DNA from 2 places in the Salinivibrio sp. EAGSL genome. Region 1 is predicted to be linked to the other one. Evidence: predicted binding sites of a transcription regulator. Region 1 holds the regulator's gene; the other holds the start of a gene.
The links. Region 1 encodes CRP, which controls carbon source genes, mostly activating them, when cyclic AMP is high. Its sites were predicted from a motif close to TGTGANNNNNNTCACA; they were not measured.
Positions count from the first base shown of each region.

Region 2: the regulator CRP is predicted to act here: its motif matches at 9,970-9,985, upstream of gltB (glutamate synthase large subunit).

Region 1 covers NZ_JABWMG010000002.1:5,156-21,453, forward strand. Annotated here, with positions in the region: gene HLG76_RS01425 (transcriptional regulator) at 1-148, opposite strand, end outside; gene fkpA (FKBP-type peptidyl-prolyl cis-trans isomerase) at 278-1,060, opposite strand; gene HLG76_RS01435 (WD40 repeat domain-containing protein) at 1,187-2,170, shown strand; gene HLG76_RS01440 (SlyX family protein) at 2,183-2,404, shown strand; gene slyD (peptidylprolyl isomerase) at 2,519-3,010, opposite strand; gene HLG76_RS01450 (YheV family putative zinc ribbon protein) at 3,061-3,264, opposite strand; gene kefB (glutathione-regulated potassium-efflux system protein KefB) at 3,274-5,073, opposite strand; gene kefG (glutathione-regulated potassium-efflux system ancillary protein KefG) at 5,063-5,647, opposite strand; gene HLG76_RS01465 (ABC transporter ATP-binding protein) at 5,840-7,768, shown strand; gene HLG76_RS01470 (TIGR02444 family protein) at 7,777-8,256, shown strand; gene HLG76_RS01475 (hydrolase) at 8,243-9,211, shown strand; gene HLG76_RS01480 (YheU family protein) at 9,359-9,577, shown strand; gene HLG76_RS01485 (phosphoribulokinase) at 9,634-10,503, shown strand; gene crp (cAMP-activated global transcriptional regulator CRP) at 10,753-11,385, shown strand; gene HLG76_RS01495 (DUF1338 domain-containing protein) at 11,505-12,296, opposite strand; gene astD (succinylglutamate-semialdehyde dehydrogenase) at 12,307-13,788, opposite strand; gene astA (arginine N-succinyltransferase) at 13,790-14,812, opposite strand; gene HLG76_RS01510 (aspartate aminotransferase family protein) at 14,842-16,059, opposite strand.
Region 2 covers NZ_JABWMG010000017.1:60,368-76,665, reverse strand. Annotated here, with positions in the region: gene HLG76_RS11490 (flavodoxin family protein) at 58-621, opposite strand; gene HLG76_RS11485 (TRIC cation channel family protein) at 726-1,337, opposite strand; gene btuF (vitamin B12 ABC transporter substrate-binding protein BtuF) at 1,358-2,161, opposite strand; gene HLG76_RS11475 (cobalamin biosynthesis family protein) at 2,222-3,181, opposite strand; gene mtnN (5'-methylthioadenosine/S-adenosylhomocysteine nucleosidase) at 3,195-3,890, opposite strand; gene HLG76_RS11465 (FAD-dependent oxidoreductase) at 3,993-5,405, opposite strand; gene gltB (glutamate synthase large subunit) at 5,418-9,884, opposite strand; gene HLG76_RS11455 (diguanylate cyclase) at 10,492-12,285, shown strand; gene arcB (aerobic respiration two-component sensor histidine kinase ArcB) at 12,295-14,667, shown strand; gene arcA (two-component system response regulator ArcA) at 14,759-15,478, opposite strand; gene HLG76_RS11440 (DUF3293 domain-containing protein) at 15,912-16,298, shown strand, end outside.

The DNA of each region.
Region 1 (16,298 bases):
CACAATGTTCACCGATCAGCGCCGCAAGCCCATCCACTACCGCCGCATAAGACCGCAGAATAACACTGTCTTGTTGATTCAATGGATTAGACTCAATGAGCTCATTTTCCGTCATCACGTTCGCGCCAAAGCCTTCTGTCGGTACCACGTACGCCTATCCTTATTCGACCGTCAATGTAAATGTCTCTGCGCACAGTTTAACAGAATTTAAGCCTAAAAATGCAAAAAGCCCCGGCGATGCCGGGGCGGATATTACACAGTCAGACGAGGCTGTCGTTTAGCCTTCGCTCGCCGCGTCTTTTTTGGTATCGTCTTTTATTTCAAGCAGTTCAACATCAAACACCAGGGTTGAGTTGGCAGGAATTGATGCGGTATCTTGATCACCGTAAGCCAACTCAGGTGGCACAACAAAAGTAAATTTAGAGCCAACAGGCATTAGCTGCACACCTTCAGTCCAGCCTGGAATCACGCGGTTAAGCGGGAAGGTAGCTGGCTCACCACGATCGTAGGAGCTATCGAACTGGGTACCGTCAGTCAAGGTGCCTTTGTAGTGAACAACCACGGTATCTTCTGCGGCTGGCTTATCGCCCTCACCCATGCTATCCACTTTGTAAAGTAAGCCAGAGTCCGTTTCTTTAACGCCGTCTTGCTGGGCAAAGTCAGCACGGTATTTTTCACCTTCCGAAATCGCGGCTTCTGCTTTCTCTTTGGCTTGCTGTTGCGCCAGTTTAGTCACGCGCTGATCAAGTGATTGCAATGCCGCTTGCGCTTGCTCATCGGTCAGTTTTGATTCTCCTTGAAAGACATCTTGCACCCCTTGAAGTACCACCTCTTTATCAAGCTCTAAGCCGATGTCTGCTTGTTGCTCTAAGTTAGCGTTGAGGTATTGGGCTAAAGACGCACCGATCGCGTAGGCTGCTTTGTCGTCATCGTTGGCAAACGTTGCTTCTGCTTGTTCGGCAGCTTGATTGGTTTGCTCTACTTTAGCGTCGTCTTGCTGACAGCCGACGGCAAAGGCAACGGTTGCCGCGAGTAGCGACATCTTCATTACTGATTTCATTGGGTACTCCGTTGATGACAAGGATAAATCCTCGTATGGTTGTTACTGACGCATCAACAATGCGAAAGCCTGATTCTATCAATATACTCGTGGTTATATGGCTGCAAACACTGGAACTCAAGCATGATGCCAAAAATCCGCCACATTATTTGCATTTTTATAGTTATTAACAGCTTAACCGGTTGTTGGCAGTCTGGCAAAGAAGCCCAGCGCTGGTCAATCCATCCGGAAGGGGCGACCAGTTTTAGCCTCAGTCGTGACGGCCGTTTTGCCCTGATCGCGTCTGAAGAAACGGATATTGTCCTATGGGATCTTGTCACTAATCAGCAGCTAGCCGAACTCGGTGCGCAAGATCCGGACGCCAATCCGGTCGTTGTTAGTCATATTTCCGATAATAAGCGCTATGCCATTACCACAACAGCACAAAACTTTGCCGTCTGGGACCTCGCCTGGAGCCAAGCTCAAGGGTTATGGTCCATTTCTGAAGGCATCATACGCGATGCCGCGATCAGTAATAACGGTGAAAAATTGGTGCTAGCGTTGTCGAATGGAAAAGCACTATTTATCGACTTAGGCACGGGAAGGCGCTTAGAGTTCCTCGCCCACCGCGATAAAATCAATGCAGTCTCGATTTCCCCCAACGGCGCCTATGTGCTCTCAGGTGGCAATGACCATCACGCCTACTTCTGGGATACCCAGTCTGGCCAGATCATCAATGACTTTGCTTATGATCGGCGAGTGAAACAAGTCGCCTTGCATCGTGAGGGGAAGTACGCATTTGTCTCTGACGGTGGCAACCGCGCTGTGATTTGGGCCCTACCCAGTGGCGAGAAAGTCAGTGAGTTGGATATCTTTGCCCGCCAAGCCATTTATGTCAGTGCCCGGTTTTCCGATGATGGTACCTTGCTAGCCACCGGCTCACCGTCACAACGGGTCGAATTGTGGGATGTGAAAACGGGTGAAAATATAGGTCGTTGGCAAGCATTGGCCCAGCCGGATACTCGCCCACCCAGCGCAGTGGTGTATGATGTAGCGATTGATCCAACTGGACGTGTTATTTCAGGTACCTCGGCCGGGATTGCCCAAGCTTGGTTAACCGACGCGCAATAACGAGAGAGCAATATGAGCGAGATAGATAAGTTACAACAGCAAATTGATGATCTTGAGTACAAAGTGGCGTTTCAAGAAGACACGATCGACCAGCTCAATACCGCATTGACGCGACAACAAGGTGATATTGAGCGCATGACGGTCCAAATCCAGTACCTTGTCAGCAAGCTCCAACATGTTGAGCCAGAGAATATTGCTAGCCAAGCTGAAGAAACACCCCCCCCGCATTATTGAAACCACACCGTATGCGTGACGATTAGCGCGCGGTCACGACGGCCAAATAAAAAAAAGGCGCCAAACGGCGCCTTTTATTCGATGGTACTCATTACCACTTATCTGTCGTCGTGATTAGTGGTCGTGGCCACATTCTTCACCGTCTTGGTGAATGTGCCCGTGTGAAAGCTCGTCTTCAGTGGCTTCACGCACATCAACGATTTCCACTGAGAAGGACAGGGTTTGGCCTGCAAGCATGTGGTTGGCATCAACAACAACTTCATCACCTTCAACCTCAGTCACTTCGACTGGGATCTGGCCTTGGTCGGTTTCAGCCATAAAACGCATACCAACTTCAACTTGATCGACGCCTTGGAACACGTTAGCCGGTACACGTTGTACCATGGCTTCTTGGTAATCACCGTAAGCTTCGTCTGGGCCTACCGTCACTTCAAAGTTCTCGCCTTTTTCACGGCCTTCCAGCGCGCTCTCAAGTCCGACGATCAAGTTACGATGACCGTGTAGGTATTGGAGAGGCTCTTGTGCTGTTGATTCATCAACAAGTGCACCGTCTTCATTTTTTACTTGGTAAGCCAGGCTGACTACCACATCTTTTGCAATTTTCATGCTCGCTCCGAGACCGGAAGGTAAATGGACTGCCGATGATAACGGATCCCCTACTCCGGTTTAAAGATCCCAATGACATTCTCTGCCGACTCGGCGCCAGAGTGTGACTGTTGTGCCGATTCCGGTAACCGACTATCATGGTAATCGCAGCTGACACATTCCACTTTGTCAATGTTATTCTCACGCCACACTCGCAATGTATCGCGTTGTTGGCACGACGGACAGGCAGCGCCTGCGATAAAACGTTTTTTCACATCAACACCTTATTCGTCTCGATTCCAACTTTGATGCCGCTCACTATCACCGCGCATCTCTCGGTCAAAAATTTCTTCCAGCTCTTTGCGCGCTTCTTTAACTCGTGATGCAGTCGCGACATCTTGACTGTGCTGAGGCAATAAATCTTCCAGCACCCGCATATCGAGTTTACGGAACAATATTTCTGCGCGTTTCGCTTTGTATGGGTGCATGCCTAGGGACTCTAACGTTTGCCGCCCAAGATCCAGCGCGCCCAAAAAGGTTTCCCGAGAAAACTGATCGACACCGTGCGCCATCAACTGATACGCCTCGACACGACTACGCGCACGCGCCATTACTTTTAGATTAGGGAAGTGATGGGCACAAAGATCAACAATCTCCATCACTTCGTCTGGCGAATCGGTACAAATCACGATCGCTTCAGCCGTCTTTGCACCAGCGGCACGTAATAAATCGAGTTGCGTAGCATCACCATAATACACTTCGTAGCCATAGCGGCGTAGTAACTTGATTTGAGTCGGATCACGTTCCAGGATGGTCACCCCGATTTTATTGGCGAACATCAAGCGACCGACTACCTGACCAAACCGACCAAATCCGGCAATGATGACTCGCGAGTCTGTCTCAGTAAATGGCGCTTGCGGAGGCAAGGATTCAGGCTCGTTAAAAGTACGCGCAAACCAACGCTGCTGGAGCGAGAGAATTAACGGTGTAGTCATCATCGACAAGCTCACGACCACAAGCAAAAAGGCATTTAATTCTTTATCCAATAGCCCTTGGCTACGCGCGGCAGTGAAAATCACAAAGGCAAACTCTCCCCCCTGACTGAGCAATACCGCCATTTGACTGCGCGCCTTGGGCGCGACACCAAACGCACGCGCCAGTCCATACAGTAAGCAGGCTTTACCACCGACTAACGCAGCCACGGCACCGATGATCGCCCAGGGATATTCCAGTAAAAGCCCTAAGTCGACCGTCATCCCGACCGCTATAAAAAACAGCCCGAGTAATAACCCTTTAAAGGGCTCAATTGCCGTCTCAAGCTCATGGCGGTATTCACTCTCAGCCAACAACACCCCGGCTAAAAACGCCCCCAGCGCCATCGATAGACCAAGGCTTTGCATGGCCAATGCAATCCCGATGACCAAGGCAAGCGCGGTGACATTAAACAACTCGGTGACGCCACTCATCGCGATCAGACGAAAAATAGGGCGCAAGAAAAAGTGACCGCCGGCCAAGAGAGCGCCAATGCCTAAAAACATCCAGAGGACATCAAACCAACTGCCTGCACTGCCACCGGCCAACGCTGGGATCACAGCCAGTATCGGGATCACGGCGATATCTTGAAATAATAAAACGGCAAATCCAGATTGTCCGGTTTCGCTGCGCATTAAGCGTTGGTCTTCGATGATTTTCATCGCAATCGCGGTAGAAGAAAGTGCCAGCCCCGCCCCGATCACCACGCCTTGTGGCAACGTGAGCCCAGCGAAGACACTTAATGCCCCTATCACGACCCCGGTCAGCACCACTTGACTACCACCAAGGCCGATAATGGGGCGCCACATTTTCAATAACTTTTTAGGGTTAAGCTCCAAGCCAATCAAAAACAGCAGCAGCACCACACCAAATTCGGCAAAATGCAGGGTTGAGTCGACATCATCGATTAAACCCAGCCCCCAAGGGCCAATCACAATGCCTGCTACCAAGTAGCCAAGCACCGAGCCCATCCCCAAACGCTGCGCCAAAGGCACCGCAATCACAGCTGCCAATAAAAAGATAAACGCAATGAGCAGAAAGCTATGATCCACGATGTGCCTCCTGCTTCGCTAAAGGGTTAGCCAACCAGTCCGCATAGAGTTCAGCAAAGGCATTGCGATCAGCATCGGTGACGCGGCGCGCCCAGTGAAGAACTAAAGGTGAGACCCAGTGCATGCGGCATAACGCCGCCGTCAGTTCAAAAGGTTGCAATAACTCCTCCATGGAATATTTGTTGTAGCCGATTTTACTGAACGCTTCTGCTGCTCCACCTGTGGTGACCACAAAACGACATGTTTTTCCCGCTAACGCATCCCCCCCTTGCCCATGAGCAAAGCCTTTTCCGAGTACCACATCAATCCACTCTTTCAATAACGCCGGGCATGAGTACATCTGTAGGGGGTGTTGAAACACCAACACATCGGCGTCAGTCACCAACGCACGCTCGTGATGGACATCCACCACAAAATCCGGATAAGCGGCGTAAATATCATGCACAGTGACATTCGCCAGCGGGCGTATCGATTCGAGTAATCGGCGATTGGCGACCGATTCATCCGGATCAGGATGCGCCACGATAACAAGCACCTTGGGAGAGCGTGGGTTGTCCTTCTTGTCTTGAGGCATACGCTTCCTTGTCGTTATGATTGGCCAAGCACACAATCTGTTCTTTATGCCATGTTTTTAACTTTAACATACAAAAAGGCCAACCCCCTGTCTAACCACTCGCGCCACCGGTGGAATTTGGCAATCTCCGCATCAAGCTGGTATAACGACCGCGCAACGTGCATCCATCAACCCAAGACAGACTGAGTAATCATGATTCGCTTCTCCGACATTCAATTGCTTCGTGGTGGTAAGCCCCTGCTTGACCACACCTCTGCCATCATCGCACCCGGGGACAAAGTCGGCTTGGTGGGTAAAAATGGCTGTGGCAAGTCCAGCCTGTTTGCCTTGCTACGCCACCAACTTTCTCTTGATGCAGGGCACTATGATTACCCCAGTCAATGGCAAGTGGCTTGGGTGGCACAAGAAACCCCCGCATTGGATAAAAGTGCGCTGGAATATGTGATTGATGGCGATACTGAATACCGTGAGCTGCAAGACGCGCTGCGTAACGCCGAAGCCAAAGATGATGGCAATGCAGTGGCGTTGTTACACGATAAGCTCGATGCGATTGGCGGCTATACCATAGAGGCGCGCGCCGCAAGTTTGCTGGATGGCTTGGGGTTTAGTCAGACGCAAATCCATTGGTCATTAACGCAGTTCTCTGGGGGCTGGCGCATGCGACTTAACTTGGCACAAGCTTTGTTATGTCGCTCAGATTTACTGCTACTCGACGAGCCCACCAACCACCTCGATTTGGACGCAGTGATGTGGCTAGAAAAATGGTTGCAGCAGTATCCGGGAACCTTGGTCTTGATCTCACACGACCGTGATTTTCTTGATCCTGTGGTCAATCGTATCATTCATATTGAGCACGCTAAGCTGAATGAATACACCGGTAACTACTCGGATTTTGAAAGCATGCGCGCGCAAAAGTTAGCACAACAGCAAGCGCAATATGAGAAGCAACAAAAGCAAGTTGCTCACATGCAATCCTACATTGACCGTTTCCGATACAAAGCCAGCAAAGCCCGCCAAGCGCAAAGTCGGATAAAAGCGCTGGAACGCATGGAAAAGGTGCTACCGGCTCAATACGATAATCCATTTAGCTTTACCTTTTTACCCCCTGATGCATTGCCCACTCCCATTCTTATGATGGATAAGGTGGCCGCTGGCTATAACAAAACGCCAATTATCGAGAACATTCGCCTTAACTTAGTGCCTGGGGCGCGCATTGGCCTGTTAGGGCGTAACGGCGCGGGCAAATCAACGCTGATCAAGTTATTGTCGGGCGATTTGCCGGCGATGGCTGGCGAGCTAAGCTACTCTCAAGGGGTGAAAATAGGTTATTTTGCCCAGCATCAACTCGATACCTTACGTATCGATGAAACGCCGCTCCAGCATCTAAATCGCTTAGCACCAACTACTGCCGAGCAAACCCTGCGAGATTTTCTCGGACGGTTTGGCTTTCAAGGTGACAAAGCGTTGGAAAACATTGGCCCTTTCTCTGGCGGCGAAAAAGCACGTTTAGTCCTTGCATTGTTAGTTTGGCAAAAACCGAACTTGTTACTGTTGGATGAACCGACTAACCATTTGGATCTCGACATGCGCCAAGCGTTAACGCTCGCATTGCAATCCTATGATGGCGCGATAGTGATCGTCAGCCACGATCGCTTTTTATTGCGTGCGACAGCCGATGACTTGTATTTGGTGGACAAGGGCGCAGTGCTACCCTTTGATGGCGACTTAGACGACTATCACCGCTGGCTGACCGAACAACAACGCGCTGATCGTGCGGAAAACAAAAAGCAAGCCGCAGACGAAAAGCTTGCCCCACAGCAAACGCAGTTAGATCGAAAAGCACAAAAGCGTCGTGAAGCCGAATGCCGAAAACAAACGGCGCCACTACGAAAAAAAATTGACCGTTTAGACACAAAGATCGAACAACTTTCTGCCATTATCGCAGAAGCAGAAAACCAATTAGCGGATCCCGCTATTTACCAGAGTGACAACAAAGCCCGTTTAACGGAGCAATTGCAACGCCAAGCCGATGCAAAGTCGACGCTCGAAGAGGTGGAACAAGAATGGATGGAGCAACAAGAAGCGCTAGAAGCCCTGGAGGCGACATTCAACCAACACTAACGCCTGGGATGGCAAACGCCGCCGATCTTTGGCAGTTTTGTTTGCACCACTATGCTAAGCAAGAGGTCAAACAAGCCTGCCTTAAATTACAAGACGAGCACCAAGGCAATGTGAACCTTGCTTTGTTGCTCGCTTGGATTGAAAGCCACGGTTACGGGCTTAGCCCCGAGAGCCTCACCCAGCTTAAGCACGCCTTGAGCCGGTCTGAACATTTGCTGATCGCTTATCGCCATCTAAGACGCGATCTCAAGCCACGCGTGGGCACCGGCCAATATAAAAAAATGCTCAACTTTGAACTCAGTTTAGAGAAGTTCCAGCAACAAGACTTGATTGAAGTGCTTAATCGTCAATCCTGGCTCACACAAGCCGCGTCTCCCTTGGCCTATTATTGCCGCCAGCTATCCCCCTCTGCCCGTAATCTCTATACACCACTACGGGTAGACCGGCCTACAAAAGAGGATGGAGCAGACGATGATGATACCCTTTAACCCCATTCCAACTGCCCGTAATGCGCATCTGCAAACCTTACTGCCACGCCTGCTGCGCCGGCAACCGCTTTTTGCGCCTATTTGGCAAGCGTTTGATCTGCCTGACGGTGACTTTGTCGATCTTGCATGGACGCATCATCCCGAGGTAGGACAGCCTATTATTGTCTTGTTTCATGGCCTAGCAGGAAGCTTTGATAGCCCTTATGCCAATGGATTATTGGCCGCTTTTAAACAGCAAGGCTGGTGCGGTGTGGTGATGCATTTTCGCGGTTGCAGTGGCCGTCTTAATCGCGCGCCGCGGACTTATCATTCCGGCGAAACGGAGGACGCTCGGGCATTTTTGACCTATTTACGCCAGACCTACCCGAACAATGAGATTGCCGCTGTGGGAGTCTCTTTGGGAGGAAACATGTTGGTGCGCTACCTGGCCGACTATCAGCATGATCCGATTGTCAGTTGTGGTTGTGCTATTTCTCCCCCGCTCGATTTAGCGGCGTGCTCGACCCGTATTCAACAAGGGTTTTCCCGTGTTTATCAAGCGTATTTGCTACGGTCGATGCGACAAACCTTATCGGAAAAACTTACCCGACACCAAAAAGTGGGTCGGTGGCATGCTGGGGAGCGGCCAAAGATTAAAACTCTGTTCGAGTTTGATCAAACGGTCACCGCACCGCTGCATGGCTTTGACGATGCTCAACACTACTATCAAAGCTGTAGTGGTTTATCTGTCCTTGACGCTATTACGGTCCCACTTGCGATTATCCATGCGAAAGACGATCCCTTTATGACCGACGCAGTGATCCCAACCTCGCCTCTGCCCGCGAATATTGACTATCAACTGAGCGAACATGGTGGGCATGTTGGTTTTGTTACCGGCAGTTGGCGCCAGCCACAGTTCTGGCTGGAGCAGTCGGTGCCTCACTGGTTAGCCTCACGCCTTTGCTCGTCCCGTTAAAAAAGGACGCCACGCAAAGCAAAAAAGACCGACGCACATTGATCTACTGCATTGTGTTGAATGATTGGGTAAAATGCGAGCTGATTCACAATATCAGCATCAAGCACCCTAACGTCTCAGCCATAAATCAACAAAAGGTGATGTAGTATGATGGTTCCTTGGCAATCGGTCCCTGAGGAAACACTGACTCGTTTAATCGAGCACTTTGTGTTACGGGAAGGAACCGATTATGGTGAGCAGGAAGTCAGCTTTGCACAAAAAGTGGCGGATGTTCGCCAACAACTGCAATCCGGCGACGCCGTGATTGTGTATTCTGAGTTGCACGAGACAGTGGATATTCGTCGTAAAGAAGCACTCAGATCTTAGCATCGCTGTACGCAATAAACAGCGATACACATTCAGACTGAATGACAGGGCGCGTCATGTCGGCTAAACATCCAATCATCGCGGTCACCGGCTCTTCAGGAGCAGGGACCACCACCACATCCGAAGCATTCCGTAAGATGTTCCAGATGATGAACATCAAAGCGGCGTGGCTAGAAGGGGACAGTTTCCATCGCTTTACGCGACCGGAAATGGACGTCGAGATCCGTAAAGCACGTGAGCAAGGACGGCACATTAGTTACTTTGGCCCCACCGCCAATGATTTTCCGCGATTAGAGCAGTTTTTCCGTGAGTACGGTGAACTCGGCACAGGCAAATATCGCCGCTACTTGCATACCTTTGACGAAGCGGTGCCCTACAATCAAATGCCAGGGACCTTCACACCATGGCAGGATTTACCCGACAATACCAACGTACTATTTTACGAAGGCTTGCACGGCGGTGTGGTTGATGGTGAGGTCAATGTCGCCCAACATGTCGACCTATTGATTGGTATGGTCCCGATCGTCAACCTTGAGTGGATTCAGAAGTTTGTCCGCGATACCCGCGATAGGGGCCACTCACGCGAAGCGGTCACCGACTCGATTGTGCGGTCGATGGACGATTATTTGCATTATATTACGCCGCAATTCTCACGCACTCACATTAACTTTCAACGGGTGCCGACGGTCGATACCTCCAACCCACTGAACGCCAAAGGCATTCCTTCGTTGGATGAGAGCTTTGTGGTGATCCGCTTTCGAGGGATGAAAAACGTCGACTTTCCTTATCTGCTGCAAATGATCACGGGGTCTTTTATGTCACGGCATAATACACTCGTCGTGCCAGGCGGTAAGATGGGCTTTGCGATGGAACTTATCATCCGTCCATTGATTCAGCAGCTAATCGAAAAAGGCAAGATTGGCTAGGGCGTAGCGCATCTATCGTGTATTACTTCTCAAGCCGTGATCTTAGCCACGTTTTTGCCAGTTTTTTAGGCGGTTGGCCTAGATCAAAATCAAGAAATTGCTAACAAAAAAAGATACACTCTTGTTAACATACAGTGAGCTTGTAGCCCGCGCCCAGACTTCGTATTCTGTGCATAGATCTGGTGGGTTACCCCTCAGACAAAGATAGGACGTTGTTGCCGGGCAACACATGCAGAGGAAATAAGTTATATGGTTCCAGGAAAACCTCAAACAGACCCTACACTCGAGTGGTTCCTTTCACATTGTCACATCCACAAGTATCCGTCTAAAAGCACGCTGATTCATGCAGGCGAAAAAGCGGAGACCTTGTATTACATCGTGAAAGGGTCTGTCGCCGTTCTAATCAAAGATGAAGAAGGCAAGGAAATGATCCTGTCTTATCTTAACCAAGGTGATTTCATCGGTGAGCTAGGCCTTTTCGAAGATGATCAGGAGCGTACCGCTTGGGTTCGGGCTAAGTCTCCTTGTGAAGTGGCAGAAATCTCATTCAAAAAGTTCCGCCAACTGATCCAGGTTAACCCCGATATATTGATGCGTTTGTCCTCACAAATGGCGCGCCGTTTGCAAGTGACCAGCCAAAAAGTGGGGGATCTTGCCTTCCTGGACGTCACGGGCCGTATTGCGCAAACCTTGTTGAATTTAGCGAAGCAACCCGATGCCATGACGCACCCTGATGGCATGCAAATTAAGATCACACGTCAAGAAATTGGCCAAATCGTTGGCTGCTCGCGTGAAACCGTGGGGCGTATTCTTAAAATGCTGGAAGAGCAAAACCTTATTTCAGCCCATGGTAAAACCATCGTGGTATACGGTACCCGCTAATCACAGCGCTCTCTGTATTCCCAACCGACGCCCTGGCGTCGGTTTTTCTTTTTAAAACAAAAAAAAAGGAAGAGCGAACTCTTCCTTAACCGTTTAGGCCTCGTTATATCCACTATTTGTTAGTGCGTGCTCTCAAAAATTTTATCCGCTGAAGCGGCAACAAACCCCTGGTACAACTCACCGTTGGGCAACACATAACGCTTAGCAAACTCATAAAACCCACCTGGAATGGTTTGCGTGCCATCAGAGAAAACAACAGGGACACGGTCAGCCATGGTGGAGGATTGCTCCAGATAAACGGATGCGTCCCCTTTTACTTCCCCACCCGCTTCGTTAATTGCAAAGCCATTGTCTCGCAGCTTTTGATTAACCGATTGGCAATGATCATGAGCCTTTAACTGATTGACACTCACTGTGAAATGATTCGCGCCATAACCGTGCGCGGCTACCCAGGACGCGTATTCACTCTCCTCAGCAAGCGCTTGATAGGTGGCGCTATCGATGTCCCAAAGCCGCCCCTGATGAAGAAAATCGCTCCCTGTTAGTGACGACGCATCGACTTGTGCCACCAGCTTATGAACAATGGCTTGCAGCGCAGGCGAGCATTGCTCGACCATCAATTCACTGATAAACACTTTCGGCATCAAAGGATCGGGGTGCTCGAAATGGCAGGCATTGAGCTTTTTCGCTTCAAAGGTATAGTCCCCTTTTTGCTGATAGCCTAGCGCCAGGAAGGGGCGCGCCAAGACCTCAAGCCCAACCTTGGGCAAACCAAATGTCCGCAAGGCAATATGATCATTGATTAAAGGCTGCCCTTCTTCGAGCAAGGCATGTACCTGATGTGCCGATGGGCAAAGACGGTTAATATAGTCTTGCCATAATTTATCGAATAACGCTTGGCCACTGTCCATATTGGTCTCCTTAATCTTGTTGAGTCGGAATACCGGGGGCGAACGTCTCAGGCAGTACCACCTGCTCCCCTTCCATTGATGCCATGGGATAAGCGCAATAATCGGCGGCATAGTAAGCGCTTGGACGTAAATTACCCGACGCACCTGGCCCGCCAAATGGCGCATCACCGCTTGCCCCTGTCAACTGACGATTACGATTCACAATCCCTGCGCGAATATGATCGAGGAAGTATTGCCATTCGCCCTCGTCTTCACTGATAAGGCCTGCCGACAAACCATAGCGGGTATCATTCGCCTTCGTGATCGCATCAGCCATATCCTGATAGCGCTGCACTTGTAGTAGCGGACCGAAATACTCTTCGTCGGGTAACGCTTGAATGCCACTCACATCTAAAATCCCTGGAGAAATCACCGCATCGTGTAAATGCTCGCACTCTATGACGGGGGTAGCTCCCAGATCGATCAATTTCTGTTGTGTGGCCAAAATCCCCTCGGCGGCAGCCATTGAAATTTGGGCGCCCATGAAAGGCGCGGGATCATCAAACTGGCCACCCACTCGCACGGTTTTGGTCCATTGTGCTAGGCGAGTCAAGATCTTGTCACCCACTTCTCCCTCAGGCAGCAGCAGGCGGCGTGCACACGTACACCGCTGACCGGCACTGAGGTAGGCCGATTGAATAATGGTGTATACCGTGGCGTCTAAATCACCGAACTGATCACTCACCACCAAGGGGTTATTGCCTCCCATTTCCAGCGCCAGCATTTTATCGGGCTGGCCAGCAAACTGACGATGAAGAATATGCCCCGTATTGGCGCTACCGGTAAACAATAAACCGTCAATACCGCGCGCTTGGGCCAGCGCCTCGCCGGTATTGCGCCCACCTTGTACCAGGCTGATCAGTCCTTGCGGTAATCCCGCTTCGAGCCAATAGCCCAAGGTCTTCTCTGCGACTTTTGGCGTCAGCTCAGAGGGTTTAAATACTACGCTGTTGCCCGCCAATAAAGCTGGAACAATGTGGCCATTAGGTAGATGCCCAGGGAAATTGTAAGGCCCGAATACCGCCATAACGCCAAGTGGACGATGGCGTAATACCGCTTGGGTGCCATTGACGTCTTTTTCACGTGAGCCTGTTCTTTCGTGGTACGCGCGCAAGGAGATCGCCACTTTGCCTACCATGGCCCCGACTTCGGTTTTGGTTTCCCACAAGGGTTTGCCCGTTTCTTCGGCAATGACCCGAGCCAGTTCATCGGTATTGGCTTTCACTATCTCGGCAAAGCGCTCCACCAGCGCTTGGCGCTCAGAAAAATCGGTATTACGCCAACGCAAAAACGCGTCGCGTGCGGCGCTGACTGCTTGCTCCACTTGCGAACGACTCGCTTCTGCACCTTGCCAAATACATTGACTATCAAAGGGGTTTTGCGAGGTCATGATCTCGCCCTCGCCTTTTACCCACTCGCCATGAATCAAATGGCCTGCTGATTGCTTTGTCATTTTATCCCCCCATGGCAATCAAACGCAGTTGATCGCCGTTTTTTACATTCAATGCATCGGCAACCGCTGGGCTAATCACAACTTGATTGGTTTCGTGATCGATCGCAGCTTTCGCCGCGGTGGCACGGAAGCCAGCAAAATCGGTATTCGATATTAAATAATCCTGTGCGCTACTGTGCTCTCGTACGCGCGCTGAGGCGGTGAAAGAGTGACGTACAGACTCAATATTGGGGCGTAAGCATTCTACCGTTGGGCCCGCATCAAAGATGTCGACATAACCACGGCAAGAAAAGCCCTCTTTTTCCAACAAGCGTAATGCTGGACGGGTATTCGGGTGCACTTGACCGATAACTGCACGAGCTTCCTCACTCAGTAGGCTCACATAAATCGGCAATTTAGGCATTAAGTCGGCAATAAACCCTTTGGCACCAATCCCGGTGAGATAATCCGCCAAGGTAAAGTCAATGTTAAAAAAGTTGTCTTTTAGCCACTGCCAAAACGGCGAGTTACCCTCGTCATCCGACACACCGCGCATTTCGGCAAACACCACGTCAGCGAAGCGCTCTGGAAATTGCGCCAGCATTAGGAAGCGGCATTTAGACAATAACTTACCGTTTAACCCGCCACGAAACTCTGGACGCATAAACAGGGTGCAGATTTCTGTCGCCCCCGTGTAGTTGTTGCCAAAGGTCAACACTTCAACAATGTTGTGCACGTTCAGTTTGCGTGATGAATGTACCACCTTGGTCAGATGGTAACTGTAAAACGGGTTATCAAGACCAATGGCGGCTTCGATGCCCGTGGTCCCTGCGATTTCACCGGTTTCTAAATCTTCGGCGACCATCAGATATCCCTCTGGCCCCGGCTCTGTCACCTGTTTGGCAAAACTCTCAAGCGAATTATTAATCCGCCCCTGTAGCAAATCGGCATCGACCGGCAAGGAGGTGAATCCATGCCCGGACGCTTCCGCACACAACATCAGTGCATCAAAATCTGATGCACGGATCGGCCGAATAACTAACATCTCAAATCCCTCCGAGTGAGTCAGGTCGCTTATCCTGCGACGACCTTGGCAATCGCACGTTCTAGGCGTGCCATTCCTTCTTCAATATCCGCTTTGGTAATGACCAGTGAGGGAGTAAAACGCACCACATTAGGCCCGGCAACGAGAACCAATAAGCCTTCTTCGCCTGCCGCAACCAAGATATCGCGTGCTCGGCCTTCCCAGTTTTGGTTCAGTGCCGCACCGAGTAACAAGCCTTTGCCACGCACTTCACTGAAGATGCCATATTTATCATTGATCGCTTCTAACCCGTCACGGAACCATTGCTCACGCTCTATGACACCGGCAAGCACGTCGGGTTTGGTCACTTCATTAACCACCGCTTCTGCCACCGCACAGGCCAGTGGATTACCGCCATAAGTAGAGCCATGAACCCCCGGCTTCATATGCGCAGCCAAGGCGTCGGTCGTTAACATGGCACCAATTGGGATCCCGCCACCGAGTGATTTTGCGGTGGCCAAAATATCGGGCTCGACCCCAGACTCTTGATAAGCATAAAAAGTACCGGTGCGCCCGTTCCCCGTTTGCACTTCATCAAACACTAAAAGCGCATTGTGTTTATCACACAGTTCACGCACGGCTTGGAGAAAACCTGGCTCTGGCGGCACAATCCCACCTTCACCTTGTAAAGGCTCCATCATCACCGCACAGGTTCGGTCCGAAATATGATCGGCCAATGCGGCAATGTCATTGTAAGGAAGGTGTGTGACATCGCCGGGTTTAGGTCCAAAGCCATCGGAATACGCGGGCTGACCACCTACGGTGACAGTAAAGAAGGTGCGACCATGGAAGCCTTTGGTAAAGGCAATGATTTCACTTTTATGCTCACCATGTTCTTCTTTTGCCCAACGACGTGCCAGTTTCAGGGCCGCTTCGTTCGCTTCAGCGCCCGAGTTAGCGTAAAACACGCGGTCGGCAAATGAGAGTTCGGTGAGGCGTTTAGCCAGACGCAACGCGGGCGCATTGGTCATGACATTACTCAAATGCCACAGCTTCTGGGCTTGCTCCGTTAACGCATCAACCATGACCGGATGACAATGGCCTAAACAGCTCACCGCGATACCACCGGCAAAATCGATATACTCTCGGCCTTCTTGGTCCCAAATGCGCGACCCTTTACCGTGATCAGGAATCATCGGCATTGGGTTGTAACATGGCACCATGACTTCATCGAAGAGTTTACGTTCTACTTTGTGCTCCATTGTCATCACTCAATCCTTCTATGTTTTATCTATGAGGCATAGTATTTACATTATTTTAACCGCAGCAATAGCAGATTATGTTTTGTTTTCAGCATGGTAACAAAGCTCATGCAGTTTAAAGAGATAGTTATGCATAAACTGTGAGCAAAGAGAAGATGAAAGTGAGTAAGGCTATGATGCTAAGAAGGCAAGATTAACGGACTAGAGACCGACAGTTGCATAAGGTTGCAGCCGTTGACAAAGTG
Region 2 (16,298 bases), on a different contig from region 1:
AGCTGATAACGAAAAGCCCTCGCGTGATTCGCGAGGGCTTTTCTCATGATTTACTGACTAGGTGTGCCAAACGCCTTTTAGTGCACGTACCATGTGTTGACCAAGGTAAAACGCCGTTTGTAGGCAGGCTTCGCTAAGTTGAGCATCGTCTGGAGTGTGTGCAGTCACCCCAAGGCTTGTGCCACTTGGGTTAATGTTTTCTACCCCGATATTGGCACGGCCTAGGCTTAGCCACAGCATGTCATGCTGGCTGGCTAAGGTTTGAAAATACTGCAGTGTCTGGGGCTGATCGCCACCTGGATAGGTGCCTACGGTAAAGCCTGCCGCGTACTTTCCTCGCCAATCTTGTGTTTCCCAGCTTGGGCTGGACGCATCGGCAAAGGCTTTAAATTGTGCGCTTGGCCCACCCATGTAGGTGGGAGCACCAAAGATGATCGCGTCGACCTCTTTGAGTTTTTCAAACAGCTTATCATCGATAAAGCGTCCGTTTTCTATCATTTCTGATGTAATGCGATACACCACTGGCTCGGCATCGCCGGCATGAATGCCTTCTGCGATGGTGGTGGCGAGTGCATGCGTGTGTTCATCTTCAGAGTGATAAATGATGGCAATGCTGATCATAGAGGCTCCTTTATTAGGCTGTTCTCCATGACATTAGGGTGTACTGCCTAGATTTCAACCACCATTTGCCATATATCACGACACCTTAACACTAATGGCTATCACTATTTATCGAGCGCAAACGGCGGTAAAGATAAATGCCAGCGAATGGCCGCTAAACGGATCATTAAGGTGGTGAGCATACCGGCGAGCGATGCCGTGACTGTGTCTGGACTCACTTCGATAGCAAGAGTATGGACAATGCCGCCAGCAATACAGGCCGTTGCATACACTTCCGTTCTCAGCACCATAGGCACTTCCCGCGCGAGCACATCACGAATAATGCCACCGCCACAGGCCGTTATGACCCCCATGATCACCGCGACAAGTGGCGATGCACCATAGCTTAGGGCTTTATCCACCCCAATGCCGACAAAGACCGCTAAACCAATCGCATCCGCGCAAGGCAGTACGTACCAAGGTAGACGGCGCGGATGGCGGATCAGCAGCATGGTCGCCACGCAGGTGGCTAATATCACCCAAATATAAAGCGTATCGGTAATCCAAAAGGCTGGTGTGGCGCCCATGGCCATATCTCTGACGGTGCCTCCTCCAATGGCGGTGGCACAGGCCAACACCACCACGCCAAAGGGGTCCATTCTTAAGCGACCGGCGACTAACACCCCTGAAATAGCAAAAACGGCGGTGCCAAATAAATCGAATAAATACAGAATCATGGTTTGTGTCATGCTAGGTCCTATTGCGCGTGACGGACTTTATCGAGGGCGGTACAAATTTGCTCTGCGGCATTCAATGCGCGTGGTGTGGCGCGGGTTAACCAGTCAGGATTCAGTGGCCAGGTAAAACGTTGCGCGTGTTCGGGCACTAATTCAGCCATCGATTGCCAAGATTCTGGCAATGTCGCACCGGTGTAGAACACCGTTTGTGGTAAGCGAGTGATCACCTGTTCCATATTCACTTGCGGATAGGCGGCTGGGCTTTCGGCGAAAATATTTTCCCCGCCGCATAAGCGAAATAACTGACTCGGCCAAGCACGATCACTGGCGGTCATTAAAGGCGTATCGCTGAGTAGATAAAAATAGCGTACAGATGGTGCGTTCTGATAACGCGCTTTGAGCTGTGCGAGCTTTTTATCAAAGGCTTTTGCGTTGCGTGTGGCGATATCAGACGTCTTACTGTAGCGGCCTAACTCGCGAATAAACTGGCCAATGTCGCTAAGCTGGTTGGGGTTAAGGTAACGAATCTCAAATCCCATCTTAGCGAGAGTTTCTAGCGGTTTAGGCGGATTGCCGCCACGCCAAGCTAAAATTAAATCAGGCTTTAGGGCGATAATGCGTTCTAACTTTATCCCGCGGTAATTGGCCACGCGTTCAAGAGACTTTGCTTGCTCTGGATAATCACTATAGGCGCTGGCTGCGACTAGATGAGGACCAAGTCCTGCGGCATAGGCGAGCTCAGTCGCATGGGGAGCAAGACTGATCACTCGAAGTGACGTGGCATAAGCGCTGAAAGCCAGTCCCCAAAGCGAGATGAGAAACACAGGTCTACATACCAAAAGCAGCACGAGGCGGGCGCGAAAACGAGGCATCAATCCGAGTCCTTAAAGAATAAGAAGCAAAGAGCTTAACGCAAGCCAAATTAAAACACTGTGTTTTAATTTTAAACGCAAAAGCAATAGGTGGTAACACGCCGGGGTGACCCCGTAGCCAATTTTGGTTCTGAGGGTTTTCGTACCTTGATAGATAGCCGGGCCACCGAGAGATAATTGAAAGCGGCTTCCCGCACAGGCGAGTAGCCAACCTGGTCCTGGCGTGCGCCAACGACGGCCTTGTTGCCAGCAAGCTTTGATATGCGTCCATGGTGTACGCCCTAGCGCCAACACGAGCGCAAACAGCGACATTGGAATGGTGTCGACTAGGTTGAGTAATCGTGCGGTTGCAAGGCCGAATGGGTAATAGGCTAGTCGGCTGGGTGACCAGACGCGATGGAGATGAACCACACTGGTATATAAAAGGGCACCGACGCCACCGGCAAGCGCATAGTAAAAGATCACACAGGCGCCATGCCGAGCCGTGCCGAGGATCAGCGTTTCGGCGCCGGCTTTACCGATGCCGATCAATGACAAGGACTCAGTGTCTCGGTTTACCTGTGTCGCAAGTAATGCACGCGAGGTACCTTTATCATGCTCATCAATGGCCTGCGCGAGTGCGTGTCCAAATTGGTCAATCGGTCGCCACGCTAATGCGAGCCAAAGCAAAATCCCATCAAAGAGTGGACGTGACCAGACGAGCTCACGAGCGGCAATCAATAAAATAGCCAAGGTGCCGCACATCAAGGCCAAGGCGAGACCACCCGCGAGTTTGCGTTGCTGTTTAGGATCGTTATCTTTATTGACTTGGCTCGCCAGCAATACGGCATACTGCTGCCAATATTGAAAAGGAGAGTGCTGGGTTGAGAGCGGCAGTAACCAGTGGATCAGCACCGCCAGCCACAGCGCCCATAAGCTTCCGTGGTTGGCGGCGAATAGTATCCATTGTTGCGGGTTAAGCAAAGCATCCATGATCGTGGTCGGGTTAGTCGTTAATCATCGTCACCATTTTTTCGACCATGGCGGAGGAGCTTTTTGCTGCCAGAGGCAAGAATTCTTCAAAAGACATGGGTGACTCTTTTTCTGCGACCACGTCAGAAATAGCACGTACTACCACAAAAGGTGTTTTGAACTGGGCACAAACTTGCGCAATGGCAGCCGCTTCCATTTCTGCGGCAACGGCTTGGGGGAAGTGAGTGTGGATATGTTGACGATGTGCGTCAGTGTGGACGAAGGTATCTGCGGTACAAATGAGTCCGCGAACCACATGAGTATCAGCGTCGACCGCTTTCTCAGCTAATTGCATTAAGGCTTCATCCGATTCAAATACTGCCGGCTGCTGTGGCACCTGCCCCATTTGATAGCCAAATGCGGTTGCGTCCGCATCGTGATAACCAACCTGAGAAGACACAACGACGTCTCCGACATTGAGCGAGGGCTCAAAAGCACCCGCAGAGCCGGTATTGATCACCCAATCAGGCTGGTGCTGTGAAAGCAACAAGCTGGTGCCAATTGCCGCCGCTACTTTACCAATCCCCGACTGTAACAAAACAATATCATGGCCGTGTAAGGTGCCGGAGTAGAAGGTGCAACCGCCCTCATGGTGCGTCGTTAGGTTGGTTAGCTTGTCGCGCAGTAGAGTGACTTCTTGCTCCATTGCGCCAATAATGCCGATTTTCATGGTTATAATCCTGTTCGCGCGTTAATGCCGTTAGTGTACATTAGACAATAAAAAAGTGCCTCCTTTGAGGCACTTCTGATGCTGTCGTTGATCTTAACGCGTTTAAACTTCAAGGTAATCCATGATCCCCTCCGCCGCTTTACGGCCTTCATCGATAGCCGTGACCACTAAGTCGGATCCTCGTACTGCATCCCCGCCGGCGAAGATCCGCGGATTCGTGGTTTGGTATAAGATCTCACCTTTGGCAGGCGCCTGAATCCGTCCTCGTTCGTCTAGTGCGACATCGTAAGGTTCCAACCATTCCATTGCATGAGGCTGAAAACCAAAAGCCATGATCACCGCGTCAGCTTCCAGTATGTGTTCACTGCCTTCAATCGGCTCAGGACGACGGCGGCCGGCGGCATCCGGGGCACCCAATTGGGTTTTCACTACGGTGACGCCGCGGACATTGCCGTTATCGTCCACTTCAATGCCAAGCGGTTGCAGGTTGAACATAAAGTTGACGCCCTCTTCACGCGCATTTTTAACTTCTCGACGTGAACCCGGCATGTTTTCTTCGTCACGGCGATAAGCACAGGTGACGCTAGCGGCTTGTTGGCGAATCGAGGTACGCACACAGTCCATAGCCGTATCCCCGCCACCGAGGACCACAACGCGTTTCCCTGCCATATCGATAAAGTCGGGCGCATGATCCAGATCCATCACTTTATAGGTGTTGGAGACTAAAAAGGGCAGGGCATCAAAGACACCGGGCGCATCTTCATTCGCGAGCCCGGCACGCATGTATTGATAGGTTCCCACACCTAAGAATACCGCGTCGTAGTCATCCACTAGGGTTTGCATCTCAATATCTTTGCCGACTTCGGTGTTGAGGCGGAACTCTACACCCATCTCGGTAAAGACGCGCTGACGATGACGCATGACATCCTTTTCTAATTTAAAGGAAGGAATGCCAAAGGTAAGCAAACCACCGATCTCAGGATAACGATCAAAGACGACGGGTTTAACGCCATTGCGTACTAACACATCGGCGCATGCCAGACCAGCAGGCCCTGCGCCAATCACGGCCACTTTTTTATCGGTCCACTCGACATGTGACATATCGGGCTTCCAGCCCATTTCAAAGGCTTTATCGGTAATGTATTTTTCGACATTACCGATAGTCACCGCACCAAAATCGTCGTTGAGAGTGCAGTCACCTTCGCACAGACGATCTTGCGGACAGACTCGGCCGCAGACTTCTGGCAAGCTGTTAGTTTGATGTGACAGTTCTACCGCTTCAATAATCCGCCCTTGGTTGGCAAGCTCTAGCCATTGCGGAATGTAGTTGTGTACTGGGCACTTCCATTCGCAATACGGGTTGCCACAATCGAGGCAACGATCTGCTTGGGCCGATACTTCCTTCTCGGTGAAAGGCTCATAGATCTCAACGAACTCAATCTTGCGCGTTTCAATCGCTTTTTTGCGCGGATCAATGCGCTGGACATCAATAAACTGATAGATGTTCTGGCTCATGGGTCCCTCCTTTTATTGCGCCTGAACGCGCAACTCGGTCGCGCTACGACTTTGATGGCCTAATAAAGTATTCACATCCGCCGCTTTGGGTTTGACCAAATAGAAGCGATGCACCCAATGATCAAACTCATCCAGTAGCTGTTTTGCACGATCCGAGCCAGTTAGCTCAAAATGCTGAGCAATTAAGCCACGTAAATGCTCTTGGTGGATCGTGAGAGCTTCCAGTGAGAGTGCCTCGACCAATTCAGCATTGATATGGGCATGGAAGTCGCCCTCTTCATCCAGCACATAAGCAAAGCCGCCAGTCATTCCAGCGCCAAAGTTGACACCGGTGCGCCCTAGAATTGCCACAATACCGCCTGTCATGTATTCACATGCGTTATCGCCTGCGCCTTCCACAATGGCATGGACGCCTGAGTTGCGTACCGCAAAGCGCTCTCCTGCTTTACCCGCAGCAAAGAGCTTGCCGCCCGTTGCACCATATAGGCAGGTGTTACCCATAATGGTGGATTCATGGCTGGCAAACGCCGATCCAACCGGTGGACGGATGACAATCTGTCCGCCACTCATGCCTTTACCGACATAATCGTTGGCATCACCGATGAGGGTAATGTTGACTCCAGCGGCATTCCATACCCCCAGAGACTGGCCTGCGGTGCCTTGCAGCTGAATATCGAGCGGATTGGCTGCCATTCCGGCATTGCCATAGCGTTTGGCGATGACGCCTGACAAGCTAGCACCGACTGAGCGGTCGGTATTACGGACCGAGCGGTAAATACTCGCGCTATGATTCGCCTCAATCGCATCACTCAGTTCACTCAGCAGAGTCTGGTTCAGCGCCGCTTTATCGAATGGCGTATTCGGCTCACTGCAATATAAGGTTTTTCCCGGCCAAGGCGTTGGCGCCTCAAGGATATGGATTAAATCCAGTTTCAACTGTTTGGCGGTAAAGCCTTCAACTGCCTCTAATAAGTCGGTACGGCCAATCAGATCGGTGAGTTTCTCGACCCCGAGCTCAGCGAGCAGTTCGCGCACCTCTTCACCCAGGCCTTTGAAGAAATTCATCACCTGTTCGGGGAGGCCTTTAAAGTGATCGCGACGCAAGGTTTCATCCTGGGTTGCCACACCGGTCGCGCAATTGTTGAGATGGCAAATTCGCAGATATTTACAACCGAGTGCCACCATGGGGGCGGTACCAAAGCCGAAACTTTCTGCGCCTAAAATCGCCGCTTTAATAATGTCGAGACCGGTTTTCAAGCCGCCATCAACTTGCAGGCGAATTTTGTGGCGTAAGCCATTTTCCACCAAAGCTTGCTGGGTTTCGGCTAGGCCGAGCTCCCAAGGGCTACCTGCATACTTCACCGATGTCAGCGGGCTGGCACCGGTACCGCCATCGTAACCCGAAATGGTAATCAGATCGGCATAGGCTTTCGCGACGCCAGTGGCAATGGTGCCAACACCTGGTTCCGAGACCAGCTTAACCGAGACCAGTGCCTGCGGATTCACTTGTTTTAAGTCGAAGATCAGCTGCGCTAAATCTTCAATTGAGTAAATATCATGATGAGGCGGCGGCGAAATCAGGGTGACTCCAGGCACGGAAAAGCGCAGTTTCGCGATCTCTGCGGTCACTTTATGCCCTGGTAGCTGCCCGCCTTCACCCGGTTTCGCACCTTGCGCGACCTTGATTTGCAGCACGTCGGCATTAGTTAAGTAGTGCGGGGTGACGCCAAAGCGGCCCGAGGCAATTTGTTTGATCCGAGAATTACGCTCGCTATTGAAGCGACGTGGATCTTCACCGCCTTCTCCAGAGTTGGAGTGACCGCCTAGACGGTTCATGGCAATGGCGAGAGCTTCATGGGCTTCTGGACTTAAAGCGCCAATTGACATAGCGGCTGAATCAAAGCGTTTAAACAGCTCGGTCGCGGGTTCTACGCGCTCGAGTGCAAGCGGCGTTTGTGCTTTTTTCAAGCGCATTAAGTCACGCAAGGTCGCGACCGGACGTTCATTGACCGTGTTGGCGTAGGTTTTGTAATCCATGGTTTCACCCGAGCGGACCGCGCTTTGCAAGTTGGTCACTACATCGGGGTTATAAGCATGGTACTCACCGTCATGCACATATTTGAGCAAGCCACCGTGCTCAAGCGGTTTGCGTTTAATCCACGCGCGACGGGCAAGGTTGATGAGGTCTTGTTGGAAATCGTCAAAATTTGCCCCTTGAATCCGACTCGCGACGCCTTTAAAGCAAAGTTCAATGACATCGTCATGCAGACCTACGGCTTCAAACAGTTGCGAGCAGCGGTAAGACGCAATGGTCGAGATCCCCATTTTCGACATGATTTTGTAAAGGCCTTTATTGATGCCATTACGGAAGTTAACCATGACGTCACGATAAGGTTGGTTGACCGCACCAATATCGACCAAATTAGCCAAAGTTTCGTAGGCTAAATAGGGATAAACCGCGGTGGCGCCAAAACCGAGTAACACCGCAAACTGATGGGCATCACGAGCGCTACCGGTTTCGATGATGATGTTGGCATCACAGCGCAGGTTCTTGCTGACCAAACGTTTTTGCACTGCACCGACGGCCATGGCGGCTGGGATTGGGAGCGTGTCTTTATGAATAGTGCGATCGGACAGCACGACCAAGACGGTGCCATCACGGACACAGCGCTCAGCTTGATCACAAAGGTCAAGGATCGCTTGGTGAAGATCTTTCTCGTTCGGGTTGTAGTTAATATCGAGAACCGTATTGCGGTAATAGGTGTCGTCCAGCTCGAGTAACTGGATCAGATCTGAAAACAGCAGTACGGGCGATTTAAAGGCAACCCGTTCGGCATGGCCATCAGTCTCGCAAAAGACGTTCATCTCGCGACCGATACAGGTCGCCAATGACATCACGTGATTTTCCCGTAACGGATCGATAGGTGGATTGGTGACCTGAGCAAATTTTTGCCGGAAATAGTCACTGACACAGCGCGGACGCGAAGAAAGCACCGCCATTGGTGTGTCATCGCCCATGGAGCCGGTCGCTTCTTGGCCGATATCACCCAAGACCTTGACTACCTGATCAATCTCTTCGTTCGACATACCAAACAGCTTTTGATACGTCTTGAGCTGACCATCTTGCAAGTTGCGGCTGCCTTCACTGGTTTGTGGATCCAGATCTTCAAAAGGCGTCAGGCGACGGACGTGTTGATCGAGCCATTCGCGATAGGGGTGGCGGCTTTTGAGCTCATTATCGATTTCACCCGAGTGCCAAATTTTCCCTTCTCGTGTATCAATGACCAGCAACTCGCCTGGCCCGACACGCCCTTTTTCCTCAACTTCATCCGGTGCGTAATCCCAGATGCCGACTTCAGATGCCAAGGTAATAAATTTATCTTTGGTGATTACATAACGCGCTGGACGCAGACCGTTTCGGTCAAGATTACAGGCCGCGTAGCGACCGTCTGACATCACGATGCCGGCTGGGCCATCCCAAGGCTCCATATGCATCGAATTAAAATCATAGAATGCGCGGAGCTCATCATCCATATCTGGATGATTTTGCCAAGCAGGCGGCACAAGCAGGCGCATGGCTCGGAACAAGTCCATACCACCGGCAAGAAAGACTTCCATCATGTTATCGAGGCTAGATGAGTCTGAACCGGATTCATTCACAAATGGCGCCGCTTGGTATAAATCTGGCAATAATGGCGAGTTAAACTTATACGCACGGGTCCGCGCCCACTGGCGGTTGCCTTCAATGGTGTTGATTTCACCATTGTGTGCGAGGTAGCGGAAAGGTTGGGCAAGCGGCCAGCGCGGCTGTGTATTGGTACTAAAACGCTGGTGGAACAAACAAATCGACGACTCAAGGCGAAGATCGGCCAAATCAGTGTAAAAGCGCGGCAGATCTGCCGGCATACACAGTCCTTTATAGACAATGGTTTGGGTCGACAAGCTGGTCACATAAAAATCTGCATCATCGGTGAGGGCCTTTTCGGCGCGACGACGTGCAATGTAAAGGCGACGTTCGAGATCGCGAGCTCGCCAGCCGGCTGGTCCATTGATAAAGACTTGCTCAATCACCGGTTGAGACTGTTTGGCGATGTCTCCAAGTACGTCAGGATTGGTCGGTACCGTTCGCCACCCCACCACTGAAAGGGTTTCAGCGTTGATTTCTTGCTCGAAGCGTTGTTTGGCTTGTTGGGCTTTAGCTGGATCGGCGCTTAGAAAAATCATGCCGACCGCGTAAAGGCGGCTAAGCTTCCATTGATTTTGCTCAGCGATAAGGCGGAAAAAGCGGTCTGGCTTTTGCAGCAGCAATCCACAACCATCGCCTGTCTTACCGTCTGAGTTGATACCACCTCGGTGGGTCATGCGGTCAAGTGCAGCGATAGCGGTACGAACCAGTTTGTGGCTTGGCTCTCCCTCTTGGTGGGCAATAAGGCCAAAACCACAGTTATCTTTTTCCAGCATTGGGTTGTACAGCGACATTGCAATTCTCCCTTGCTACTGCGTGATGCGCAGTGATTGCATTTATTGTCGTGATCCTCCTGACCACTCTGAGCGGGCTTAGCCTTGTGACTATGCTCCCGTTATGTTGTGATTTTTTAACGAGATTTGTCGGTTATTGGTTATTTAACTGGCTGTTTTTAAAAACAATAACCGAATCAAATAAGGGGAAAACACGACTCAGCGACCTTCCAAATTAACGGGAAACCCCGCAAAGGTCAAATTTTTGTATGCAATCTTTATGCATATACAAATGTAAAAAACGACGATTTAAGGTTATGATTTAGCGTGCTTTTAATGCGGATAATCAGGGAATAATAGCTATTCGCAATTATGCTTTTTAGTTAAATAATTATTAAATAAAGGCAGAATTTGAGTAGATATTCTAATTTTAACAACAAACAGAGAAGGGTGCGTTTTATGCGTCCACTTTCATAGCGAAAATCACTACAGATTGATGTAATAAAATAACAGATGATATTTATAAAGCTGTGAACAGGGTAATCACTCCCCTAATGTAATGTGTGGCAGAATACGATGCGAGTGAAAACTGGATAGAACACATTAGGGACAAGGTCACAGGAGCGGCATGGCGTTTTTTATTTTTTTGCTTGTTTTATTGGCCGGTGGCGTGCTGGGTTACGGATGGCGAGCGCGTCAAGAGACAGTGGCGCTATCTGACTGGCAGGTTTACATGGCCAGCTTGGAAACGCCGCATGCCATTGTGACTGCCGAACAGGGCGACATTTTATATGCCAATGCTGCATGCGTAGACACCTTTTCACTGGTCGATAGCCAACAGCAATTTAAAACCGCTACCCCGCGACAGCAGCAAGCCGTTCAGGCATTCATCCTAGCACAGCCCTGGCCGCAACCTTTTTCTCATGTTGATGCGAAAGTCCGAGCGCCGGGGGCGAATCGGGTGCGTGTCAACGTGCAGTTATCGGGGTTACCGATTCGTTGTCGAGGAAAGCGAGCATGGGTTGTCTCCTTATCATCGACGGATCAGCGCACCCATTGGCAGCTTCATGAGCAAGAGCAAGGCGTACTCTTGAGCGTGATTAACTCGCTGGAGGAGTTGGTGTGCTTTCAAGATGTGGAAGGGAATGTGGTCGGTACCAATGCGGCATTTGATCGTTTTTGGCAAGGCCGTGAGCAAGAGGCCATTGTTTGGCAAGCGGATCAGCCGCTGACGCAGCCTCAAACTGAACGGACATGGGCGACACAACACAATGATGAAAGCTGTTTATTAGAGACTAATATCACCGCACTTAAAAATGATAAACAGGCAATCATTGGTACCTTGTGTATCAGCCACGATGTGACCAACTGGCACCAGATGCAAGAGCGATTACAAAAAGAAGCGCAACAGCGCCAATCCGTTGAGCAGGTCTTAGAGCAACGCAGTCATTTACTCAGTGCGATTTTTAAGTCGAGTATCGATCCGATTGGGATCTATGACCAAGACTACTATCACTTGGCTTGCAACCAAGCTTATGCTGATGCATTAGGCACTACGATTGAGGCGTTGGAAAACGCCCCTGCGCAGAAAGTGGTTGATCCTGATATCTTCGATCAACACCGACAGCGTGATCAACAAGTATTGGATACGGGTGAAACCATGACTTATGAGGATGTCATTCTTGGTCAGTCAGGCGAGCAAACCTGGTATGAGGTGGCAAAATCACGCATTCAAGATCCGGTGACGGGCGACCCTGCCATTTTGCTGATGGCACGGGATATTACCGAAAGAAAAGAAACGCAACAGCAGCTTGCCGACGCCATTATGGCTTTGCAAGCACTCAGTTTTGTCGACAGCCTCACCCAAGTCGCGAATCGACGTAGTTTAGATGAACAGCTGAGCAAACTGTGGCGTTCACAAGCGCGTGAAGGCACGCCACTTGCCTTTATCCTCTGTGATATCGATCATTTTAAACTGTACAATGATCACTATGGTCATCAACAAGGTGACTGGGCGTTACAAAAAGTGGCAAACGCGTTGACCTCAGCCGTTCACCGGCCGCTTGATGTGGTGGCGCGTTATGGCGGCGAAGAGTTTGCCATTATATTGCCGCAAACCGAACTGAACGGCGCTATCCAGGTTGCCGAGACTGCACGCGAGCGGGTGCTATCGGCAGACATTGCCCATCATCAGGCAGTGATTACCGGTAAAATTACTATCAGCCTTGGCGTTGCTTGTGTGACACCCTCCGCGGATGGTGATTACGGTGATTTAATCCAGCAAGCGGATCGCGCTTTATATCAAGCTAAACGCAACGGTCGAAATCAAGTGAGTGTAGTGAAAGGCATGCCGACACCACACGGATCAAGCCCTCGACGCGCCTCGGTCGCCGAGTCGACTTACCTAGAATCTAGCGGTTAATCATCCTTTATGAAACAACTTAAAGTCCTCGCACAATATTATGTCGATTTACTGGTTAAACTCGGGATTGTGCGCTTTAGCATGCTGCTCGCCTTAGCCTTAGTAGCGCTGGCGGTTGTGGTGCAAGTGGGCATCACGCTGGTGCTTGAAGGTACGGTCCAGAATATCGACATTATTCGTTCTGTATTTTTTGGTCTGATCATCACTCCCTGGGCGGTCTATTTTTTATCAGTGGTGGTGGATCAACTGGAAGAGTCTCGTCAACGTTTATCCAAGCTCGTCTCAAAACTTGAAGAAATGCGCGCGCGCGATATGCGTTTAAACCGTCAATTAACCGAGAACATTGAGCAGCTCAACTTAGAGATAGAAGAAAGAGAAAAAGCTGAGGAAGCGCGGCAACAGGCGATTAAAGATCTGGAAAATGAAGTTTATCAGCGTGAAAAAGCCCAGTTAGAATTGGCTGAGCAAACCGCGTTACTGCGATCATTTATCGATGCCTCGCCCGATTTAATTTATTACCGCAATGCCCAGGGCCAGTTTTCCGGTTGCAATCGCGCAATGGAAGAGCTCACCGGTTACGATGAGAAAACCCTAAAGGGCATGACGCCTTGGGATGTTTATCGTGAAGATATTGCTGAAAAAGTGGTTGAAACGGACCAGCAAGTTTTTGATGCCAATGTCTCGATTACCTATGAACAATGGCTGGAATATCAAGATGGTCGAAAAGCCTATTTTGAGTTGCGCAAAGTCCCTTTCTTTTCACGAGACGGGCGACATCTAGGATTACTCGGCTTTGGACGCGAAATCACCGAGCGTAAGCGTTACCAAGACGCGCTAGAAAAAGCGAGTCGAGAAAAGACAGCGTTTATTTCGACCATTAGTCATGAACTTCGTACCCCGTTGAATGGCATTGTGGGGCTCAGTCAAATACTGCTCGACTCTCAATTAGACGATAAACAGCGTAATTACTTACGCACCATTTACGTTAGTGCCATCACGCTAGGTAACATTTTTAATGACATTATCGATTTAGATAAATCCGATCGAAAACGTTTGTCATTGCATCCTACCAGCATCGATCTGCGCGAGTTTGTGACCGAGATTGATAATATATCGACATTGATGGCGGAGCAAAAAGGCCTACGTTTTGAACTCGAGCGGGTCACGGACTTGCCCGAGTACGTTGCAGTGGATGCGACCCGTTTACGGCAAATTCTTTGGAACCTGGTGGGGAATGCGGTCAAGTTTACCAAGCAAGGTTGTGTGATTATCACGGTCAGTGCTGAGGTTGATCACGATACTGCTCATCTGTGTTTTGATGTTGAAGACAGTGGTATTGGGATCCCTGCGGATGAGCAAGATAAGATCTTTGCAATGTACTATCAGGTAAAACAAGCAGGTGAAAACCTACATGCCGTGGGCACTGGGATTGGCTTAGCCGTTTCGCGTAAACTGGCGCGTTTGATGGGTGGCGATATCAGCCTCGACAGTGAAGAAGGTCAAGGCAGTACGTTTACACTTACGGTGAGTGTGCCACTGAGTGAACCCAATGAAGAACAGATGCCTTCCCCTGCGCTGATAAACAATGCGTTACGTATTTTGCTTGTCGAAGACATTGAGCTGAATATCACCGTCGCCACCAGCTTGCTTGAAAGCCTGGGTCATGACGTCACCGTTGCTCGCGACGGGCAAGCCGCGCTTGATGCTTTTGTGCCTGGCGCGTTTGATCTCGTCTTACTCGACATTCAGTTACCGGATATGACCGGGTTTGATGTCGCCGCGACATGGCGACAGCATCACGCACATTTACCGCCCTTGGTTGCTCTGACGGCCAATGTGATCAACGATAAAAACAGCTACTTAACGCAAGGTATGGACGATGCTATCAGTAAACCCATTAGTGTCTCAGCCCTCAATCACGTGATTTCGCATCATGCTTTGGCCGGTGAGGCGGTATCCGCGCAGACTGCTGAATCTGAACCTCAGACGCAAGCGGCGCGGCCAGTGGCGAATGAGCAAGCTGAGCGCTTATTGGATATGGACATGCTCACCGGATACGTCGAGCTGGTGGGAATTAAGCCTGTACGCCAAAGTATCGAAATGTTTGAAGCAACCATGCCAGACTATATCGCGATCTTAGACTCGAACATGACCGCACGCGATCAAGACGGCATTGTTTCAGAAGCCCATAAAATTAAAGGCGCCGCGGGGTCGGTGGGGTTAAAACATATCCAAAAAGTCGCGCAAAAAGCTCAGTCGCCTGATTTACCGGCATGGTGGGAAAACATTGCTGATTGGATCGATGAAATAAAAGCGGGTTACCCGCACGATTTAGCGGTATTAAAAGCCTGGTTAGATGAGCAAAGCGACACTCACCGTTAACCTGATAAGATCAAAAAAAGGCGCCTTAGATTGGGCGCCTTTTGCCTGTACAAACGGTAGTTTTCACCGACTATCGGCTTGGCGTTGACACTTACTGCTCTTCAATCTCGCCGCAGAAGCGATAGCCTTCACCGTGAATGGTGGCAATAATCTCGGGCGTGTCGCTGTGCGATTCAAAGTGCTTGCGAATCCGGCGAATGGTGACATCAACCGTACGATCATGCGGTTTCAAATCGCGGCCGGTCATTTTCTTCAGCAGTTCAGCACGGGTCTGGATCTTGCCAGGGTTTTCACAAAAGTGAAGCAATGCACGGAACTCAGAACGAGGCAGTTTGAAGGTTTCTCCCTCAGGATTGATCAGTGAACGGCTGTTAATATCTAACGTCCAACCATTGAAGGTATAAACGTCAACATTACGTTTCTCTTCACTCCCGTTCACACTGCTTAACGCACGCGTGAGCAGGTTGCGGGCACGGATAGTCAGTTCACGGGGATTAAACGGTTTGGTGATATAATCATCTGCACCGATCTCCAACCCAAGGATTTTATCAACTTCGTTATCTCGCCCGGTCAGGAACATCAGTGCCATATCCCCTTGTTCACGTAGTTCACGCGCCAGGAGTAGGCCATTTTTACCAGGCAGGTTGATATCCATGATCACAAGGTGAACGTGGTGGTTTGACAGGATTTGATGCATTTCGTCGCCATCGCTGGCTTCAAACACATTGTAACCTTCGGCTTCAAAGATACTTTTCAGCGTGTTACGTGTGACCTGTTCGTCTTCTACAATCAGAATTTGCGGGGTTTGCATTGGCGATACCTAATATCTAAATAGAATCCGGTTATATTCCACAGTCTAGACCGACTAGCCTGTGAAAAAAATTTACAAAATGCGAGGAATGTCTACCGCGAACCTCGCAACTAACATATGGCACGCCATCCATAGAGAAGTGTTCGTCGATGCTAGACAACGCACCGTGTGTTCCAGCTTGAGACGGGGCATGGCGGACTTGATTCAACGCCAAGCCGATCACTGTGCTATCCATTAATTATCGCCAATTGTATTCATTTAACAGCACGCTAACAATATATTAGGATGAAGGTTGATGATTTTTTTCATCCTTTATTGACCCCAATCAAAAGCATGTTACGTGTCAGTTAGTACCAACTATCCGTTTAACTTCATGAATAATCGCGCATAATTAGTAATTAAGCATAGTATTAGTAGCCAATGGATGTAAATAATGTGTGATCAAAATACGCAGCAAGATTTGTGGAAAACTTACCAATCGATCGCTTTTCATGCCCCTCAAGCGCCCGATGCGGCTGCATTTGCTATTCTTACCGCATTTAATCCACGCAGCCAACCTTTATCTGACAATGAGAATTACTTACGTAATGAGCGGCTTGCCAAGGCGATGACGCAGGCCGGTCTCCGTTATTGGCCGATGAATGGTGGCGCACCGGATGGAAGTTGGTTTGAACCTGGTTTTGCGGTCGCGATTGCGTCATCGGATGCCGTGGCCTTGGCGAAAACTTGGGAGCAAAACGCGATTTACTGGGTTGAAAACGATACATTATGGTTGTTGCCTGCCTTAATGACAGACTTTACGCCACAATCACTTAACGTG